4 regions of the Sporosarcina sp. P18a genome follow, and region 3 is predicted to be linked to each of the others. Evidence: riboswitches for the same ligand, from Rfam matches in the RefSeq annotation. Region 3 holds a riboswitch; each other region holds the start of a gene.
What was found. A riboswitch is a leader RNA that binds a small molecule or an ion and turns the genes downstream of it on or off. The one in region 3 is predicted to bind S-adenosylmethionine.
Positions count from the first base shown of each region.

Region 1: it holds a riboswitch for S-adenosylmethionine, as region 3 does, so the genes downstream of both, metK (methionine adenosyltransferase) here and CSV75_RS13925 (methionine ABC transporter ATP-binding protein) in region 3, are expected to answer to the same signal.
Region 2: it holds a riboswitch for S-adenosylmethionine, as region 3 does, so the genes downstream of both, CSV75_RS12990 (methionine ABC transporter ATP-binding protein) here and CSV75_RS13925 (methionine ABC transporter ATP-binding protein) in region 3, are expected to answer to the same signal.
Region 4: it holds a riboswitch for S-adenosylmethionine, as region 3 does, so the genes downstream of both, CSV75_RS12030 (O-acetylhomoserine aminocarboxypropyltransferase/cysteine synthase family protein) here and CSV75_RS13925 (methionine ABC transporter ATP-binding protein) in region 3, are expected to answer to the same signal.

Region 1 is NZ_PDYQ01000001.1:14,796-19,448, forward strand. Features, by position in the region: gene pckA (phosphoenolpyruvate carboxykinase (ATP)) at 13-1,605, opposite strand; SAM riboswitch class I at 1,783-1,902, shown strand; gene metK (methionine adenosyltransferase) at 2,079-3,290, shown strand; gene CSV75_RS00125 (DUF3891 family protein) at 3,337-4,110, opposite strand; gene CSV75_RS00130 (hypothetical protein) at 4,117-4,653, opposite strand, start outside.
Region 2 is NZ_PDYQ01000005.1:50,293-54,945, reverse strand. Features, by position in the region: gene CSV75_RS13000 (toprim domain-containing protein) at 1-281, shown strand, start outside; gene CSV75_RS12995 (thioredoxin family protein) at 262-561, shown strand; SAM riboswitch class I at 611-716, shown strand; gene CSV75_RS12990 (methionine ABC transporter ATP-binding protein) at 1,060-2,085, shown strand; gene CSV75_RS12985 (methionine ABC transporter permease) at 2,078-2,746, shown strand; gene CSV75_RS12980 (MetQ/NlpA family ABC transporter substrate-binding protein) at 2,812-3,669, shown strand; gene CSV75_RS12975 (dicarboxylate/amino acid:cation symporter) at 3,954-4,653, shown strand, end outside.
Region 3 is NZ_PDYQ01000006.1:102,214-106,866, reverse strand. Features, by position in the region: gene CSV75_RS13930 (pyridoxal phosphate-dependent aminotransferase) at 1-657, opposite strand, end outside; SAM riboswitch class I at 887-998, shown strand; gene CSV75_RS13925 (methionine ABC transporter ATP-binding protein) at 1,120-2,133, shown strand; gene CSV75_RS13920 (methionine ABC transporter permease) at 2,126-2,794, shown strand; gene CSV75_RS13915 (MetQ/NlpA family ABC transporter substrate-binding protein) at 2,812-3,636, shown strand; gene sdaAA (L-serine ammonia-lyase, iron-sulfur-dependent, subunit alpha) at 3,724-4,653, opposite strand, start outside.
Region 4 is NZ_PDYQ01000004.1:88,108-92,760, forward strand. Features, by position in the region: gene CSV75_RS12010 (sulfurtransferase TusA family protein) at 1-216, shown strand, start outside; gene CSV75_RS12015 (MBL fold metallo-hydrolase) at 213-1,334, shown strand; gene CSV75_RS12020 (sulfurtransferase TusA family protein) at 1,381-1,608, shown strand; gene CSV75_RS12025 (sulfite exporter TauE/SafE family protein) at 1,666-2,442, shown strand; SAM riboswitch class I at 2,977-3,080, shown strand; gene CSV75_RS12030 (O-acetylhomoserine aminocarboxypropyltransferase/cysteine synthase family protein) at 3,236-4,516, shown strand; gene CSV75_RS12035 (glycine betaine uptake BCCT transporter) at 4,564-4,653, opposite strand, start outside.

The sequences.
Region 1 (4,653 bases), on a different contig from region 3:
TTTCGTATGACATTATTTAATGACAGGTGGTCCGCCTTTGATCGCGATGTCTTCGGAAACATGAGAAAACTTCTTGAAGTTCTCACGGAAAGCATCAGCCAAACGGTTTGCTTCTTTATCGTATTCTTGTGGATCTTCCCAAGCATCACGAGGGTGTAGAACGTCGCTTGGCACACCTTCGATTTCAAGCGGCATATTTAATCCAAAGATTTCGTTCTTCTTTGTTTCTATATTATCCAACTTACCTGCGATTGCAGCGCGTACCATCGTACGTGTATAGCCTAAGTTCATACGTGAACCTACACCATAGATTCCGCCAGTCCATCCTGTATTCACGAGGAATACTTTTGAACCATGCTCATCTATTTTCTTTCCAAGCATCTCTGCATAGGTTGCTGCAGGGAGTGGAAGGAACGGTGAACCGAAGCAAGTAGAGAATGTTGGTTCAGGAGCAGTGATTCCACGCTCAGTTCCAGCAAGTTTGGAAGTGAAACCGCTCAAGAAGTGATACATTGCCTGTTCTTTTGAAAGAATAGAAATCGGAGGCAATACGCCAGAAGCATCAGCTGTAAGGAAGATGATGTTCTTCGGGTGACCAGCAACAGATGGTGTCACGATATTATCAATGTTTTCGATTGGATATGCAGCACGTGTGTTTTCTGTTAATGATTTATCATCATAATCAGGAATGCGTGTTTCTTCATCTAGTACTACGTTTTCTAAAACAGCACCGAAACGAATGGCTCCGAAAATTTCAGGTTCTTTTTCAGCAGAAAGGTTAATACATTTTGCGTAACATCCACCTTCAATGTTAAACACGCCATTATCAGACCAGCCGTGCTCATCGTCACCAATAAGTTTACGGTCAGCATCTGCCGAAAGCGTAGTTTTACCTGTTCCAGATAGACCAAAGAACAAAGCAACATCGCCTTCTTCTCCAACGTTTGCTGAACAGTGCATGGATAGGATATCTTGCTCGGGTAGTAAGTAGTTCATAACAGAGAAAATAGATTTCTTCATTTCCCCAGCGTACTCTGTTCCACCAATTAAGACAATTCGCTTTTCAAGCGATAAAATGATGAATGTTTCAGAGTTTGTGCCATCCACTTTTGGATCCGCTTTAAATGAAGGGGCTGCCAAAATGGTGAATTGCGATTCATGTGCTTTCAATTCTTCTTCAGTTGGACGGATGAATAGTTGGTGAACGAACTGATTTTGCCAAGCTAATTCATTAATAACCTGGATAGACAATTGGGAGTCTTTATCTGCTCCTGCAAATCCTTTAAAAACAAACAATTCGTCTTTTTTCTTCAAATGTTCGATGACTTTTGTGTATAATGAATCAAAGATCTCCTCTGAAATCGGACTGTTTGTGCTACCCCAATCTACTTTATCCTTAGACACTGCATCTTCAACGATGAATTTGTCCTTAGGTGAGCGTCCTGTATATTTACCTGTACGAGCAGTGATTGCACCGTCAGCAGAAAGTTTAGCTTCGCCTCTTGCCACTGCTTTTTCCGTTAGTTCTGCCACAGACGCTTGGATCGTCACGTTGCTTCCACTAAGAAGACTTTTTAAACTATCATCAATTTTTGCAGATATCATGTTTACATACCGTCCTTTGCGTAGTCGATTTATTTTTATCTTACTGAGAATATCCTAATTCGTAAATAGTATAACACATTAAGAATATTAATCTATACTAATGGAAAACTCAAGTGATTTGGAAGAAATAATTTGACAAAATCCAAACTTTTTAATACGATGTGACATGAACGGATACTCTTATCCCGAGTTGGTGGAGGGTACAGGCCCTGTGAAACCCGGCAACCTGCAATAGACGTAAGTCTAACGCGAAGGTGCCAAACCTGAAGCAAGGTTTAATTCCTTGGACGATAAGAGTGAAAGGTGCTGCGCGTGAAATTTTGCCTTTTACTCATGGATTGAATATGAGTGGAGGGCTTTTTATATTGTCTAGCCCTGAATCCTTATGGTATATGCTTGACGTCTAGGCGTGGAACTTTACCAGGGACTTATGAGAGTACCGTATCATGATGCTTAATATAGGGGGAAATAACATGACAAACCGTCGACTGTTTACATCAGAATCAGTTACAGAAGGCCATCCTGACAAGATGTGCGACCAAATTTCAGATGCAATTTTAGATGCGATCCTAACGGAAGATCCAAATGCGCGTGTGGCATGTGAAACGAGTATAACGACTGGACTCGTATTGGTAATGGGAGAAATCACTACGACAACGTATGTGGATATTCCAAAAGTCGTTCGCGACACTGTTAAGGAAATTGGGTATGTTCGTGCGAAATACGGCTTCGATTACGAAACGTCCGCTGTACTTACATCCATTGATGAGCAATCACCTGAAATCGCTGCAAGTGTCAATGTGGCACTCGAAGCACGTGAAGGCTCTATGTCTGATGAAGAATTAGAGGCAATCGGTGCAGGAGACCAAGGCCTGATGTTTGGATATGCATGTAATGAAACGCCAGAATTAATGCCTCTGCCAATCAGCCTGTCTCATAAATTGGCACAACGCCTGGCACAAGCTCGTAAAGAAGAACTTATTTCCTATTTACGTCCTGACGGTAAAACACAAGTAACGGTAGAATATGACCAAGATAATAATCCTGTGCGAATTGACACAATCGTTATTTCCACACAACATCACCCTGAAGCAACACTCGAGCAAATCGAGCAGGATATAAAGAATGTTGTTATTGATGCAGTCGTTCCAAAGAACTTATTGGACGAGCATACTAAATACTTCATTAATCCTACTGGCAGCTTTGTCGTTGGTGGCCCTCAAGGAGACTCTGGATTGACTGGACGTAAAATCATCGTTGATACGTATGGTGGATATGCCCGTCATGGTGGCGGTGCATTCTCGGGGAAAGATGCTACGAAAGTGGACCGTTCGGCTTCTTACGCAGCGCGTTATGTGGCAAAGAACATCGTTGCAGCTGGACTGGCTGAGCACTGTGAAGTTCAGTTGGCGTATGCTATTGGAGTAGCGAGCCCGGTTTCTATCTCGATCAATACATTTGATACCGGTATACTATCGGAGACTCAATTAGTAGAGTTCGTACGTGAATTATTTGACCTTCGACCGGCAGGAATTATTAAAATGCTTGACCTACGTCGTCCAATCTACAAACAAACGGCAGCATACGGTCACTTTGGCCGCACTGATATCGAATTGCCATGGGAGCAGACAGATAAAGTGGAAGCGTTGAAAGATCTTGCGAGTACAGTACGTGTGAAGCAATAAAGTAATGAGTGCAGAAAGAGGAATCATTTCCTTTTTTCTGCACTTTTTAATTCTTTGCCGGTGAAATACGAAAAGGAATCATTTCATAGTCTGCCTCTTCATAAGCCCTTTGCAATCCTTTATCCTCTATATCTTTTTTCAAGATTGTCTTCTGTTTTACTTCAACATCAAAAGAATAGCTAAATGGAAAACCCTCCACTTTAATAGTGTGCTGATCTGCAAAGTATATCCCAATTCGTCCTATCGGTAATGAAGGGAAAATACCAGTAGAAGGAATACCATCACGAAAGAATATATGTTCATTCGCTTTGTCGACACCTGGATCATTCACACAACAATATAAGGAAAAGTTGTCTCCAAGCTGAAGCAAAGCAAAATGCATTTCAAAAAGTTCCTTTTCAAAACCTTCGACTTCTTTACATAATCGTTCACGGCGATTCAGTTCATCCTCGATAAATTGCTTAGCTTCTTTTTTATCTTTACCCTGTATAAACTGTTCATAATGAAAACTACAAAGCATTGCTGCGTAGTGATCAAGCTTTTCTACTTCATCGATTCCTTGGCGATAAAGTACTGTTTTTGGAAGAAGTGGGTAATCTGTGAATCGAAATGGTGCCGATTTCGCATCATTCCAAAAAGGTTGTTTATCAAAAGGAGCCCAGCCGATGTCGTGGTTACGAATGGCAGTTAATACGGAATGACGCCATTGATCATCAGGAAACATATCCTTTTTCCAGTGTTCCATTAATTCTCCAGCAAGTTGTCCATGATGATGTTGTTGGACGAAGCTGAATGACTTCTCGTGTTCACGTACAATCATTTTACTTCATCCTTTCTTGTCAGGTGAGGAACTATCGTTTTGTATGATTTCTTCTTTAATTTCTTCTTTTACCTTTTCAATTTTATCCATTTCTTCTTGATACATTTCTTCCGCCTCTGTCGTGCCGAGAATAAAGGGGTCTTCATTGAAGTCAATTCGTTTGCCATATCGTAGAAGTTCATAAATAATCATACCGTTATTCGGTTTCCCATTTACGGTTTTCATGGGAATGGAGTCAAATAAAACGAAATAGAAGGCGTAGAATATAAAACGGCTCCAAAATGTTTTGGACTCTTCAAAAAAACCATTTGCAATGAGCGCATTTATTGTGAGCGCCACGACAACGTTAATCAAAATCGGCCCAGCATATATGCATATATAAGCAAAATTACTTTTTCTCTTGACTGAATCAAAAGTAAACCAGCTATTTATATGATAATATTTACGTATATCAAATACACCTAATTTAAATAGCCTGGGTCCAGAACCAATGGTCAGTCTGGCATTTTTTACACCGAATAGACCACTAATTATAAAATAACC
Region 2 (4,653 bases), on a different contig from region 3:
GTACGAATGGCACGATCAGTGCGTATCATATTGAAGAACTGCTTGAACCGTACGAGCAGCAAGATCTGTTCGTCTTTATGGATGCGGACGCCTCCGGTGAGTCCATTCGTAAGCTGTTCAAACAACTGTATCCAGAAGCGAGACATTTATACACGGATCGTCTCTACCGTCAAGTGGAAACGACTCCCGTTAAGCTATTGGCAAGCATTTTAGCTGCTGCTAATTTTAAAGTACATTCCAAGTATTTGGCAGGTGGACAACATGAATCATTGGACAATTGAAGACTGGCAACGCACACAGGCGGCAGAGCAAGTAGCCGCTTTTTATTTATATACACCAATGTGTGGAACGTGTGCAGTCGCTTCAAAAATGCTTACGGTGATCGAGACAATGCGCCCGCAACTACCGATTGGAAAGGCAGACTTGAATTATGTCCAGGAAATCGCAACTGAATATGAGGTGGAAAGTGTTCCTTGTTTACTCATTCACCGAAAAGGACAGCCTGTAGAAAAGATTTACGCCTTTCAATCCGTCCCGTATCTACTAGAGAAGCTCAGTTGACAATTGAAATAAAAGTATGGTATAAGTAGTTAATCAATTGAATACGTAACTCTTATAAAGAGCGGTGGAGGGAAGTGCCCTATGAAGCCCGGCAACCGTCACATATGTGAAATGGTGCCAATTCACTCAAAGCGTAATGCTTTGATAGATGAGAGAAATGGTAACGTACATAACTACATACGTTCGGCCTTTCTGCTTATCTGCAGGAAGGCTTTTTTAAACTAAAGCGGAGGATGCCGTTTAGCTCCGACAGGCGTTGGAGAGCTTAAAAGCAAGGCGCTTTTTGCCTTGATCTTAAGATCGAAACGACCCGAGGAGCTGGCATCTGAAGCTGGATGATACAAAAGCGGAAAGCGCCGTGCAGGCTCGACAGGCGTTGGAAGACTTACCACAAAGGCGCCTTTTGCCTTTTTGGTAAGTCTGTAACGTCCCGAGAGCCTAGTGCTTGTAGTATTCTAAAAAAACAGATTTAAAAGACTTAATAAGGTGGTGCGGAAAATGATTCAACTAACAAACGTTCATAAAAAGTTCCAATTGAACCGTTCAGAAATTGTCGCGGTAGATGACGTGACATTATCCATCAAAGAGGGAGAAATTTTCGGCGTCATCGGGTACAGTGGGGCAGGAAAAAGTACATTAATTCGACTATTGAACGGTCTTGAAACGCCTACGTCCGGCAGTATCATGATTCACGGACAAGAAATGACTTCATTACAAGGTGCTGGCCTTCGGAATGCGCGTCAGAAAATCAGCATGATCTTCCAGCACTTTAACTTACTGTGGTCTAGAACAGTAGAAGAGAATATCATGTTTCCTCTCGAAATTGCTGGCGTAAAGAAATCGGCACGTAAGCAAAAAGTGAAGGAATTGATTGATCTCGTTGGATTGACAGGTCGAGAACAGGCGTATCCATCGCAATTATCAGGTGGTCAGAAGCAACGTGTCGGCATTGCGCGCGCGCTTGCAAATGATCCTGAAGTCCTGCTCTGTGATGAAGCGACGTCCGCACTAGATCCAGAGACGACGAATGCGATTCTTGATTTACTAACAGATATTAATGAGCGTCTTGGACTAACGATTGTGTTGATTACGCATGAAATGCACGTCATCCGGAAGATCTGTCATCGCGTGGCGGTCATGGAAGCGGGGAAAGTCGTGGAAATGGGCAATGTACTAGATGTCTTCCAATCCCCACAAGCGGATATTACAAAGCGTTTCATTTCGCAAGTGACTGATAGTGCAGATACGGACGCAGCGATGGCACATTTACAGCAGGAATCGCCGCACGGCAAATTGATCAAGCTAGCTTTCATTGGCGACCGTACAGAGCAGCCGCTACTTGCTGAATTGATCCGTAAATTCCCCATCGATGTCAACATCGTGCAAGGAAATATTTCGACAACACGTGACGGCGCATACGGCACACTCGTCTTGCAACTAGTAGGGGACGTGGCGGTTATAGAGGAAGCAATTGCTTTCCTGGATGCCAATGAAGTGAAGACGGAGGTGCTGATCCATGATTGAGCAATGGTTCCCAAACGTGAATTGGGATAAAATGTGGGAAGCAACGGGTGAGACACTTTATATGTCGGCTTACTCCACGTTCTTTACATTTGTCTTAGGTATCGCACTTGGTTTGTTGTTGTTTTTAACAAGTCCTGGTCAGTTATGGGCGAATAAAATCACCAATGTCTTTACAGGCGCCTTCGTGAATATATTCCGGTCGATTCCGTTTATCATCTTGATTATTTTATTGATTCCTTTTACAAAATTATTATTCGACAGTATGCGTGGACCGAATGCCGCATTACCCGCATTAATTATCGGTGCCGCTCCATTTTATGGCCGAATGGTGTTGATTGCATTGCAGGAAATCGATAAAGGGGTTATCGAAGCAGCGCGTTCCATGGGGGCTAAAACGTCCACAATCATTTTCAAAGTTTTGTTACCAGAATCCATGCCAGCACTAGTCTCCGGAATTACGGTAACTTCGATTGCGCTCGTCGGATATACCGCGATGGCGGGAGTGATCGGTGCTGGCGGTCTAGGTACGCTCGCGTATTTGGAAGGGTTCCAGCGTAGTCGCGAAGATGTCACGTTAATGGCAACAATTCTAGTATTGATTATCGTATTTATCATTCAATTTATTGGTGATTTCATTACAAAACGTTTGGACAAGCGATAATAGGATTTTCAGGGAAACCTGTTAACCATAGAAATATTCTATAGTAGAAAGGGAGAAATGTGGATATGAAGAAATTTTTATTCGGTCTATTCGCAGCAGTACTAGTGCTTGCATTGGCAGCTTGCGGATCGAAAGACGAAGGTAACAAAGATAATGCAGCACCAGATGTAGATGAAGCAGGGAAAGGCGAGAAAACGTCTTTGGTAGTCGGTGCATCTAACACACCACACGCAATAATTTTGGAAGAAGCTAAGCCGTTATTAGCTGAAAAAGGCTATGATTTAACAATTGAGACTTACACAGATTATGTACTGCCAAACAAAGATTTGGACGAAGGTACACTAGATGCGAACTATTTCCAACACATCCCTTATCTTGAGAGCCAAATTGCCGATTTCGGTTATGACTTCGTCAATGCAGGCGCTATTCACATCGAGCCGATCGGTGTATATTCTAAGAAATATAAGTCGTTGGAAGAACTTCCCGACGGAGCGACGATCTTAATCAGTAACTCCGTTGCGGATCACGGTCGAGTACTTTCTATGCTTGAAGAAAAAGGATTGATCAAGCTAGCGGATGACGTGGAAAAAGTAAAAGCTGAAGTAGGCGATATCGTAGAAAATCCAAAGAACTTGGAGTTTGATGCGAACTACGAAGCAGCGTTAATGCCTCAGTTGTATAATAACGATGAAGGCGACGCATTATTAATCAACTCCAACTTCGCTATCGATGCGGGGTTGAATCCAATGGAAGATGCGATCGCATTGGAAGACAAAGAGTCTCCATATGTTAACGTAATTGCTGTGAAGAGCGGCAACGAAGACAGCGATGCTATCAAAGCATTGGTAGAAGTATTGACTTCAGAGCAAATTCAAGATTTCATTTTGAATGAGTGGTCTGGATCAGTTGTTCCTGTAAAATAATACAATGAACGCCGGTAGCTATCGCAGCTGCCGGCTTTTTTAATTGTATGCTTGGTGGGTGTGTTGGAGTGGTGGTTGCATGTTGGCGGAGACTCGCTCAATGTGCTTTCGTGTTCACACAATCCACCCTATCCAATTTCCAAACAACACCACCAAATCCACTTCCTAACAACCCACAAGAAAAACATCACATAAATCTAAATAAAATCTTCTTTATTCAATCGACTTGTGATAAAGTTGATTTTGTTTGAGTAATACATATGTGTATTTGAGGAGGACGTATTGTGAAGTTTAAATTAGGGCTCATTTGGCGAATTCTCATCGCCATTGGGCTGGCGATCGGACTGGGTTTAGTATTGCCGTTGATCCATGAAGGATTTGCGCATTGGTTCGTTCGTTTAGCAGCTACTTTTAATATGTTATTCGGTGGATTCTTGAACTTTATCGTTCCGCTGATTATCATTGCGTTTATCGCACCAAGTATTGCAAAACTTGGCGCAGGTTCCGGAAAATTACTTGGCATGTCTGCTGCATTTGCGTATGGATCTACGGTTATTGCGGGATTGCTTGCGTATGTTGTAGCAATAAATATTTTGCCGAACTTTATTCAGCCGGCGACGAAGACGGACGTTGCAGAAGGCGCACGTGAAGCGGGAGTAGCGTTCTTCGAAATGGAAATGGATCCGGTGATGGGGATCATGACTGCTTTGCTATTGGCATTCGTGCTTGGCATTGGAATGGCGGCGATTAAAGGGAAGACGATGATGTCGTTCTTCGATGAGTTTAATTTAATTATCGATAAAGTCATATCTGTCGTCATCATTCCATTATTACCTTTCCATATTTTCGGGATTTTCCTGAATATGACGTATACAGGTGAAGTGGCAAATGTACTTTCAGTCTTTGTATTTGTTTTCATCATGATTATTATTCTTCATTTGACCATGCTGACATTCCAGTACACAGTGGCGGGTACGTTGAACA
Region 3 (4,653 bases):
ACTAATCGGTTTCTTACCTTCAAAACCAATGCCACCATACGCAAAATCTTGTAAGACCGCAATCTGATGTTCTTTGGCAAATGCCACCGTTTTTTCATAAAATTCGGGTGTGGCTGTAACACCCGTTGGATTACTAGGATAGTTTAAGTACATGAGTTTGGCATCTTTTTTCTGATCATCCGTTAATTTATCGTACTCAGGAAGAAATCCATTCTCCTTACGTAGCGGCATTGTATCATATCGAATGCCTGCTAAGCTGACGCCGGATAAGTAATCAGGATAACCCGGGTCTGGCAGCAATAATAATTCACCTTCATTCATAATAGCAAGAGGTAGTTCTACGACACCTATTTTTGTACCGCCAAGTACCGCAACTTCTGTTTCGGGATCAATCGTGACATTGTATTCACGCTGATAATATTCAGCGACTGCTTGTTTTAAAGCAAGTGTCCCCCGAAATGGAGAGTAACCGTGTGTAGCTGGATCTTCAACGGCTTCTTGCAATGCTTTAATAATATGAGGAGGTGTTGGCTGATCAGGATTTCCACGTCCTAGGTTAATCACATCTCTGCCTTCATCCATAGCCTTTTCTATTTTATTTAATAATAATGTAAAGAAATGCGGAGGGAGTTGTTGTAATCGGTTGGATAATGCCATAGTCTATTCCTTCTTTCTTTGATAGGGTATGTGCGTTAAGTATACATAGATCATACTAGACTTTTCAATAGAAGGATGGTTATTCGATTCTAGAGGATTGCCAAAACTAGTCAATGGAATTTAAAACTGATAGAATAAGTCGGGTATTCTAATAAATTGGCGTTATTCACCTTGACAGTTTTATTAATTCAGATTAGTATATGTTTTATGCATATAATTTAATAGCAATCTCTTATCAAGAGCGACGGAGGGAAATGGCCCGATGATGTCCAGCAACCCCTTGAATGATACAAGGAAGGTGCCAAATCCTACAGTATGGTTTTCCATCTGAGAGATAAGCTGAGAATATTTCAGTCCCTCTTTCATTTAGAAAAATGAAAGATTTTTTTATTTAGAATAGAAATAAACTATAACCAACTGTTGATGATTATTATTTACTTGAATGTAGAAAGAAGTGAGAATATGATCCAAATTCAACATTTGTCTAAGGAATATCGGACAAAAGAAAAAGTGATAAAAGGTGTAGATGACGTATCACTAGACATCGAGACTGGAGAAATATTTGGCATTGTCGGTTATTCAGGGGCCGGAAAAAGTTCGCTTATACGTTGTTTGAATTTGTTGGAGAGGCCAACGAGCGGCACTATTTTAATAGATGGTGTAAACTTAACGAAACTTTCGGGGATCGAGCTTCGGCAGGCACGCTTGAAGATCGGAATGATTTTTCAGCACTTTTATTTAATTAGTCAAAAGACCATTTTTGAAAATATCGCATTCGCTTTACAGGCAGCGAAAATGCCTTCAGATAAAATAGAGAGCCGCGTAATGGAACTTCTCGAAATGGTGGGGCTGTCTGACAAACGCAATGTATATCCTGCCCAGCTAAGCGGGGGACAGAAACAACGCGTTGGTATTGCGAGAGCACTAGCCAATAATCCATCCGTTTTGCTTTGTGATGAAGCGACATCTGCACTGGACCCTAACACGACCATGTCCATTTTACGATTGTTAAAAAAGATCAATCGAGAATTGAATATCACCATTGTTTTAATTACGCACGAGATGAATGTGGTAAAAGAGATTTGTGATCGCATGGCGATTATGCAAGACGGAAAAGTGATAGAAGATGGGCAAGTATATGACATCTTTTCTCATCCAGTTCAACCATTAACGAAGGAGTTTATCAGCAGTGTGGTGTCTTACGACATTCCTGAAGCCGTCATGTCCAATTTGGTCGGTACATTGATAAAAATCACATTTAAAGGTGAAGTAGCGATGGAGGGTGTAATTTCCGATACTATGCAGAAATATAAGGTCAAAGGAAACTTCCTGCATGGTTCGATTGAATATATTCAAGAACGAGCACTTGGGATTTTCTTGATGGAATTACAAGGTGAGTGTGAAGAAGTAGATCAAGCGATTGCATACATACTCGAACAAAACGCACAAGTGGAGGTGATCCGACAACATGTTTGATCTATCTCACATCATGGAACTCATGCCGGATATTACAAAAGCATTTGGTGAAACATTGTACATGATCGGCATCTCGCTTACGATTGCGCTGATTATTGGATTGCCGCTTGGCGTTCTGTTATTTACAACAGATAGAGGATTATTTTTAGAGAACCGTGCAATTAATTCGGTTGTTGGGTTTCTCGTCAACATCATTCGCTCCATCCCATTTATTATACTACTTGTGGCTCTAATACCTTTGACGAAACTGATTGTCGGAAGTACGATTGGACCAGCAGCTGCCAGTGTATCGCTTTCCGTTGCAGCCATTCCTTTCTTTGCTAGGATTGTTGAAACATCAATGCGTGAAATTGATAAAGGGGTTATAGAAGCAGCAATTTCAACGGGTGCTTCGCCCTGGATGATTATTTGGAATGTGTTATTGCCTGAATCAAAGTCGAGTATTATCCAAGGACTTACACTGACGTTAATTAACTTAGTTGCCTATTCGGCAATGGCTGGATTTGTTGGCGGAGGTGGAATTGGGGACCTCGCAATACGTTTTGGCTATTACCGATATGATGACAGTATTATGCTTGTCACCGTCGCCATTCTAATAGTACTGGTGCAGTTGATTCAATTTGGTGGGGATCGTTTTTCAAAAATGATAGATAAAAGATAATAGGGGAGAGATGGATTATGAAGAAACTGGTACTTGCATTCATTCTAACTGCGTTAGTTGCGGCATTAGCGGCTTGTGGAGAAGAAAAGTCTACTGAAAAATCGGATGACGATAAAAATATTCACTTTGGTGCAACTGCAGGTCCTTATAGTGACATGCTAAAAAAAGCAATACAACCTGGACTTGAGGAAAAAGGATATACCGTTGAAATCACGGAGTTTAGTGATTATATACAACCCAATATTTCGTTGGATAGCGGAGATATAGATGCGAACCTGTTCCAAAATATCGCGTACTTGGAAAACTTCGAGAAAGAAAATAAAATGGAACTCTCTGAATTGATTATCGTACCGACCGCGCCATTAGGTATTTATTCAAACAAATATACATCTCTTGATGAAATTGAAGAGGGATCAACTATTACTATTCCAAATGATCCAGTGAATGCTGCGAGAACGTTATACGTATTGGAAGATGTAGGGTTAGTGAAAATGGATGAAGGCATTGACCAATTAACGGCATCTGAAAAAGATATCACGGAGAACCCAAAAAACTTAGTGATTCAGCCGGTTGAAGCAGGGCAATTGCCTCGTTCGGTAGAGGGGGCTGACTTGGCTGCAGTACCTGGTAACTTTGCAATTGCAGCAAATATGGATTTGTTAGACGCATTAGCTTTAGAAGATATGCCCGATCAGTTCCGTAATGTTGTAGCCGTGAAAACAGAAAACGTAGATAAGCAATTTGCGAAAGACATTATTGAAGTAGTAGAATCTGAGCAGTTTTTAGAAGTGATTGAATCCGAATTTAAAGGTTTCGGTAAACCAGCTTGGATGGAAAAATAATAGTTGGATGTAAAGGAATACGGTAAAAAATATACCAGACTTGAAGACAATAGAAAGTGTCTTCAAGTCTGGTATTTTACTGCGTGTTTATTCTGTCTCTACTAATACAATATCATCAATAATAGGCACGTCGCGTTTTAACTCCGTAAGCATTTTTTCATCTACAGAGCTATCGATTTCACAAATCGTAATAGCGGGGCCGTCAATTGCAAATCGTTCATTCGCCATACGGGCAATATTGATTCCTTTTCTCGAGAGAATACCTAAAAGATCTGCAATGACGCCTTTTTGATCGGTGTGGCGAATCAATAGTGCTGGACGTTCGCCTGAGAATTTTAATGGATAATCATCAAGTTCCTGTACTTCGATTTTGCCTCCGCCAAGTGAACTGGCGAGGACTTTTATTTTGTTGGTCGGTCCTGTTAACTCGACGAGCACGGTATTTGGATGATAGCTCCCAAGCACACGTTTCGTAAATTCATATTCTAATCCTATCTCAATCGCAAGTTCTATCGCATGCGGAATTCTATCATCTGTCGTATTGTACCCCATGACACCAGCAAGAAGTGCCAAGTCGGTACCGTGTCCTTGATAAGTCGTTGCGAAAGAACCCATTAGTGAAAACTTCGCATGAATGGGTTGCTCGTTCAATAGCTGATGTGCAACGTTTCCAATTCGTACGGCTCCAGCAGTGTGGGAGCTTGATGGCCCAATCATGACAGGACCGATGATTTCATAGGCACTTTGGTATTTAGCAGGCGCACCACTGCTTTTTTCTTTTGACTCTTTTTCTTTCCCGAATACTTGGTTTTTCAGTTTTTGCCCTGTGGGTGTACCAGCTAGGCCACCGATACCCGTTTCGCGCAGTGACTCTGGCATATTCTGTCCGACTTCGTGCATGACATGGATCACTTCGTCTGGAGGGATGATACTCACCACTCCTGCCATCGCCATATCTGCAGCCGCTTCAGCTGTGATGGCATGTAGTCCATTTCGAATGATACAAGGGATTTCTAC
Region 4 (4,653 bases), on a different contig from region 3:
GGCGCCCTATCTATACCGCTTGGTCAGTTGGAGGAACGTATGGCGTACTTGGATAAGAACAAGAAGTTTTACGTTGTATGCCGAACAGGCAACCGCAGTGATATGGCGTGTCAAAAACTAGTCGCAAATGGATTTGAAAGTGTCTCGAATGTCATTCCTGGCATGTCGGAGTGGAATGGCGGGACGGAAAATACAGTAGGGGGTATGAAAAAATGAGAATTATTCAATCAAGTGAAGTAGCAAAGAGCGTAATTACGAAAGAATCATTATTTATTTTAGATGTACGAAATACAGATGCATTCGAGGATTGGAAAATCGAAGGGGAGCGAGTACGCCATTTAAACGTGCCATACTTTGATTTATTGGATGGCATTGAAGAAATTGAAGATCAATTGCCAAAAGATGAAGAAATCTTGGTTGTCTGTGCAAAAGAAGGTTCGTCCATCATGGTGGCAGAAATTCTTGAAGAAGCAGGTTTCTCAGTAGGTTATCTTTCAGGTGGAATGAAAGCATGGAGCGAGTATCTTGAGCCTGTGAAAATTGCTGATTTGAAATCGGGCGGCGAGCTATATCAATTCGTTCGTCTTGGTAAAGGATGTCTTTCCTACATGGTCATGTCGGGTGGAGAAGCAGCAATCATTGATGCTACACGTATGACAAATGTGTTCACGGACTTTGCTAAGCAACGCGGTGTGAAGATTACAAACGTATTCGATACTCACTTGCATGCGGATCATATTTCAGGTGGTCGGCAGATCGCAAAAACTACGGGTGCAACGTATTGGCTGCCACCGAAAGATGCCGAAGAGGTAGTATTTGAATATGCTGCATTAGAAGGCGATATGTCCATTCAAATAGGTGATACGAGAATCGATATTCAAGCGCTTTATTCGCCAGGGCACACCATTGGTTCGACTTCATTTATCGTAGACGACAGTTATTTGATGACAGGTGATATTTTGTTCATTGATTCGATTGGACGTCCTGATTTAGCAGGTTTAGCAGAAGATTGGGTAGGCGACTTGCGTGAGTCATTGTATAGCCGCTATAAAGAATTGTCGAAGGATTTAACTGTCTTACCAGCTCACTTCATGATCATAGATGAGTTGAATGAAGATGGTAGCGTGTCGGAGAAGCTCGGCGTATTGTATGAGCAAAATCACGGCTTGAACATTGAGGATGAAAAAGAGTTTAGAGAGTTAGTCACGGGGAACTTGCCTCCACAGCCTAACGCGTATCAGGAAATCCGCCAGACGAACATGGGGAAGATCCAGCCTGACGAGGAAACGCAACGCGAGATGGAGATTGGCCCGAATCGCTGTGCGGTACGGTAAATAGTTAATTTAATTCATATGAAAAAATTTAAAGGAGAAGATATATATGAATACAACAACATTTTTAGATGCAAAAGGCCTGGCATGTCCAATGCCAATCGTACGGGCAAAGAAAGCAATGAAGGATATGCAAACAGGAGAAGTTCTTGAGATTCATACGACAGATAAAGGATCAGTATCCGACCTGACAGCATGGGCTGCTTCTGGCAATCATGAAATAAAAGATCAGCAACAAGAGTCTGATGTCTTTAAATTCTGGATCCAAAAAGGATAAACTAAGGATAGAGGGAATGGCTGTCTCCCTCTTTCGTCGGGAAGAAGGGAGGACATCATGACAATTCCATTTATTATCACGATCTTCCTCATTGGATTCGTCGGCTCATTCCTTTCCGGTATGATGGGAATCGGTGGCGCAATTGTCAAATATCCAATGTTGCTATTTATTCCTGCATTACTTGGTTTTGCTGCATTTACACCACATGAAGTAGCCGGAATTACTGCAGTGGAAGTTTTCTTTGCATCACTTTCAGGCGTTTTAGCGTATAGAAAGAGTAATCTGATCTTGAAGCCACTCGTTCTTTATATGGGAATCAGTGTATTAGTCGGCAGTGTACTTGGCGGTGCTGGGTCTAGTATGCTTTCAGAAGCTACTGTCAACGTAATCTACGGTATTCTAGCCGTCATGGCGGCTATTATGATGTTTATACCAAAAAAAGGACACGACAATCAGCCGATCGATGAGATTACATTCAATCGCTTCATTGCTTCAAGTGCAGCCTTTATCGTCGGCTTGGCGGCTGGAATCGTCGGAGCTGGCGGCGCATTTATCATGGTACCGATTATGCTCGTGATACTAAAAATCCCCACACGCGTCACGATTGCTACATCCCTAGCAATTACGCTGTTGTCATCGGTGGGCTCGGCATCAGGCAAGCTCTTAACAGGGCAAGTACCCTATGGACCAGCTGTCGTTATGATTGTCGCTAGCATCATTGCCGCTCCGCTCGGTGTAAAAATGAGCCGAAAAGTAAACACCAAAGTACTACAAAGCATCCTAGCCGTACTTATCATGGCTTCCGCCGTGAAAATATGGTGGGACATATTCTAACCAATCACAATCGCCAGCACATCGTTCAATGAACATGTGCTGGTGATTTTTTGTGTGAAGTCATAAGTGGAACATCATTAAATGCACTTCGGCTCTTGTAGGTAGCTCCCGTTTAGTAAATGTGTAAATCATTATACGTCAAAATAATCAAGGACGTAAACTAGTTGATCGTAAGTGGAAGGCGACGAGTGCAATGATGTGCTCCTAACGCTGCGCTTTTACTCGCAAAAGCCGTTCTTCGTAACGGCTCTTCCCAGAGGATCAGCGTGTGTCTAGAGACCCTGTCAGGTGCCTTAATTTCTGCAAAGTACACAGAAATACGGCAAAGCGAACCCTTCGCTGTTCGCTTGGCTCAAGCCACGCCCTCGGGAAAGCGTTCGCCTGGAACGCAGATCAACGGTGCCTTCACTTTTCCTACTTTCATTGCAAGGTATTAAAATTAATATTAACTTCAAAACATTCAATTAAATTACCTTGCAATAGACTAGGAATAGCCGTATACTATTTTTCAACGATGGAAAACGAATAGACATACTCTTATCAAGAGAGGCGGAGGGATTAGGCCCTGTGATGCCCGGCAACCGGCGAAAGCAAAGGTGCTACTTCCTACAAACTTTCAATAGTTTGGAAGATAAGGGAGGAATGAGCGAAAGCAGAGCCCTCTTCTTATTATGGAAGATGGCTTTTTCTGTACTTAGCGAATCGTCCTCTTGTGTTTTTCTTGTCTAGTTCTAGGAGGAAGTTGTCCGAGGAATTTCGTTGTTCCATCAATACATAAAAAAGGGGAATGGTTATGACGAATTTACAGCCAGAAACGATATTATTACACGGAGGGCAAAAGCCGGATCCAGAAACAGGCTCACGTGCCTTACCGATTCATCGTACGACTTCTTATGTATTCAGAGACACGGAGCACGCACAAAACTTATTTGCCTTGAAAGAAGCCGGCAATATTTATACAAGAATTACGAACCCGACAGTAGCTGTCTTTGAAGAGCGTGTCGCGCAGTTAGAAGGTGGAACAGCTGCAGTGGCATTGTCTTCTGGAATGGCGGCCATTGCTTTTTCTATTATGAACATCGCTGAAGCGGGCGATGAAATCGTTGCAGCCAGCAATCTCTACGGTGGCACATATAACTTATTCGCCGTGACATTACCACGCTATGGCATCAACGTGAAGTTTGTTGACGCGTCCGATCCAAAGAACTTTGAAGCAGCTATTACGGATAAAACGAAAGCGTTGTTTGCAGAAACAATTGGTAACCCGAGTTTGCAAGTTCTTGACGTGGAAGCTGTTGCGAACATCGCACATGATAATGGCATTCCATTACTAGTAGATAATACATTCCCGTCTCCTTATGGATCAAATCCTATCGAGTACGGTGCAGATGTAGTGATCCACTCAGCGACGAAATGGATTGGCGGACACGGTACGACCATCGGTGGTGTAGCCGTGGATGCAGGGAAATTCGATTGGACACAAGGTAGATTCCCGGGCTTTACAGAGCCGGATGAATCCTATCATGGCTTACGTTACGGAATCGATACAGCTGCCGCGGCTTTCGCAACGAAACTGCGCGTGCAATTGCTAAGAGACTTCGGTCCATGTCTGTCACCAGATAGTGCATTTAACTTGTTGCAAGGTTTGGAAACCCTTCATTTACGCGTACCTCGTCACAATGAGAACGCACAAAAAGTCGCGGCATTCCTACAACAACACCCGGCAGTAGAATGGGTGACGTATACTGGTCTAGAGGATCATCCAACAGCGGAACTAGCAAATAAATATTTGAAAAACGGCTATGGTTCAATTATCGTATTCGGTATTAAAGGTGGACGCGATGCAGGAAGACAAGTAATCGACAATGTAGAAATTTGGTCTCATGTAGCGAATGTGGGAGATGCGAAGTCATTAATCATTCATCCGGCATCTACAACTCATCAGCAGTTGTCTGTGGAAGATTTGAAAGACTCAGGCGTTAGCGAAGAGCTAATCCGCTTATCTGTAGGGCTGGAGTCAGCAGAGGATATTATTGCAGATTTGAAGCAAGCCATCGAAAAAGCAGCAAACTAATATATAAAAAGAACACCGTCGCAAATGCGACGGTGTTCTTTTCTTTACTATCGTTGTATTCGATTTTTTTCATCTTTGAGTGATTTGAACAGCGAAACGACCATCATAATGAGTATGATAGAGAATGGCAAGGCGGC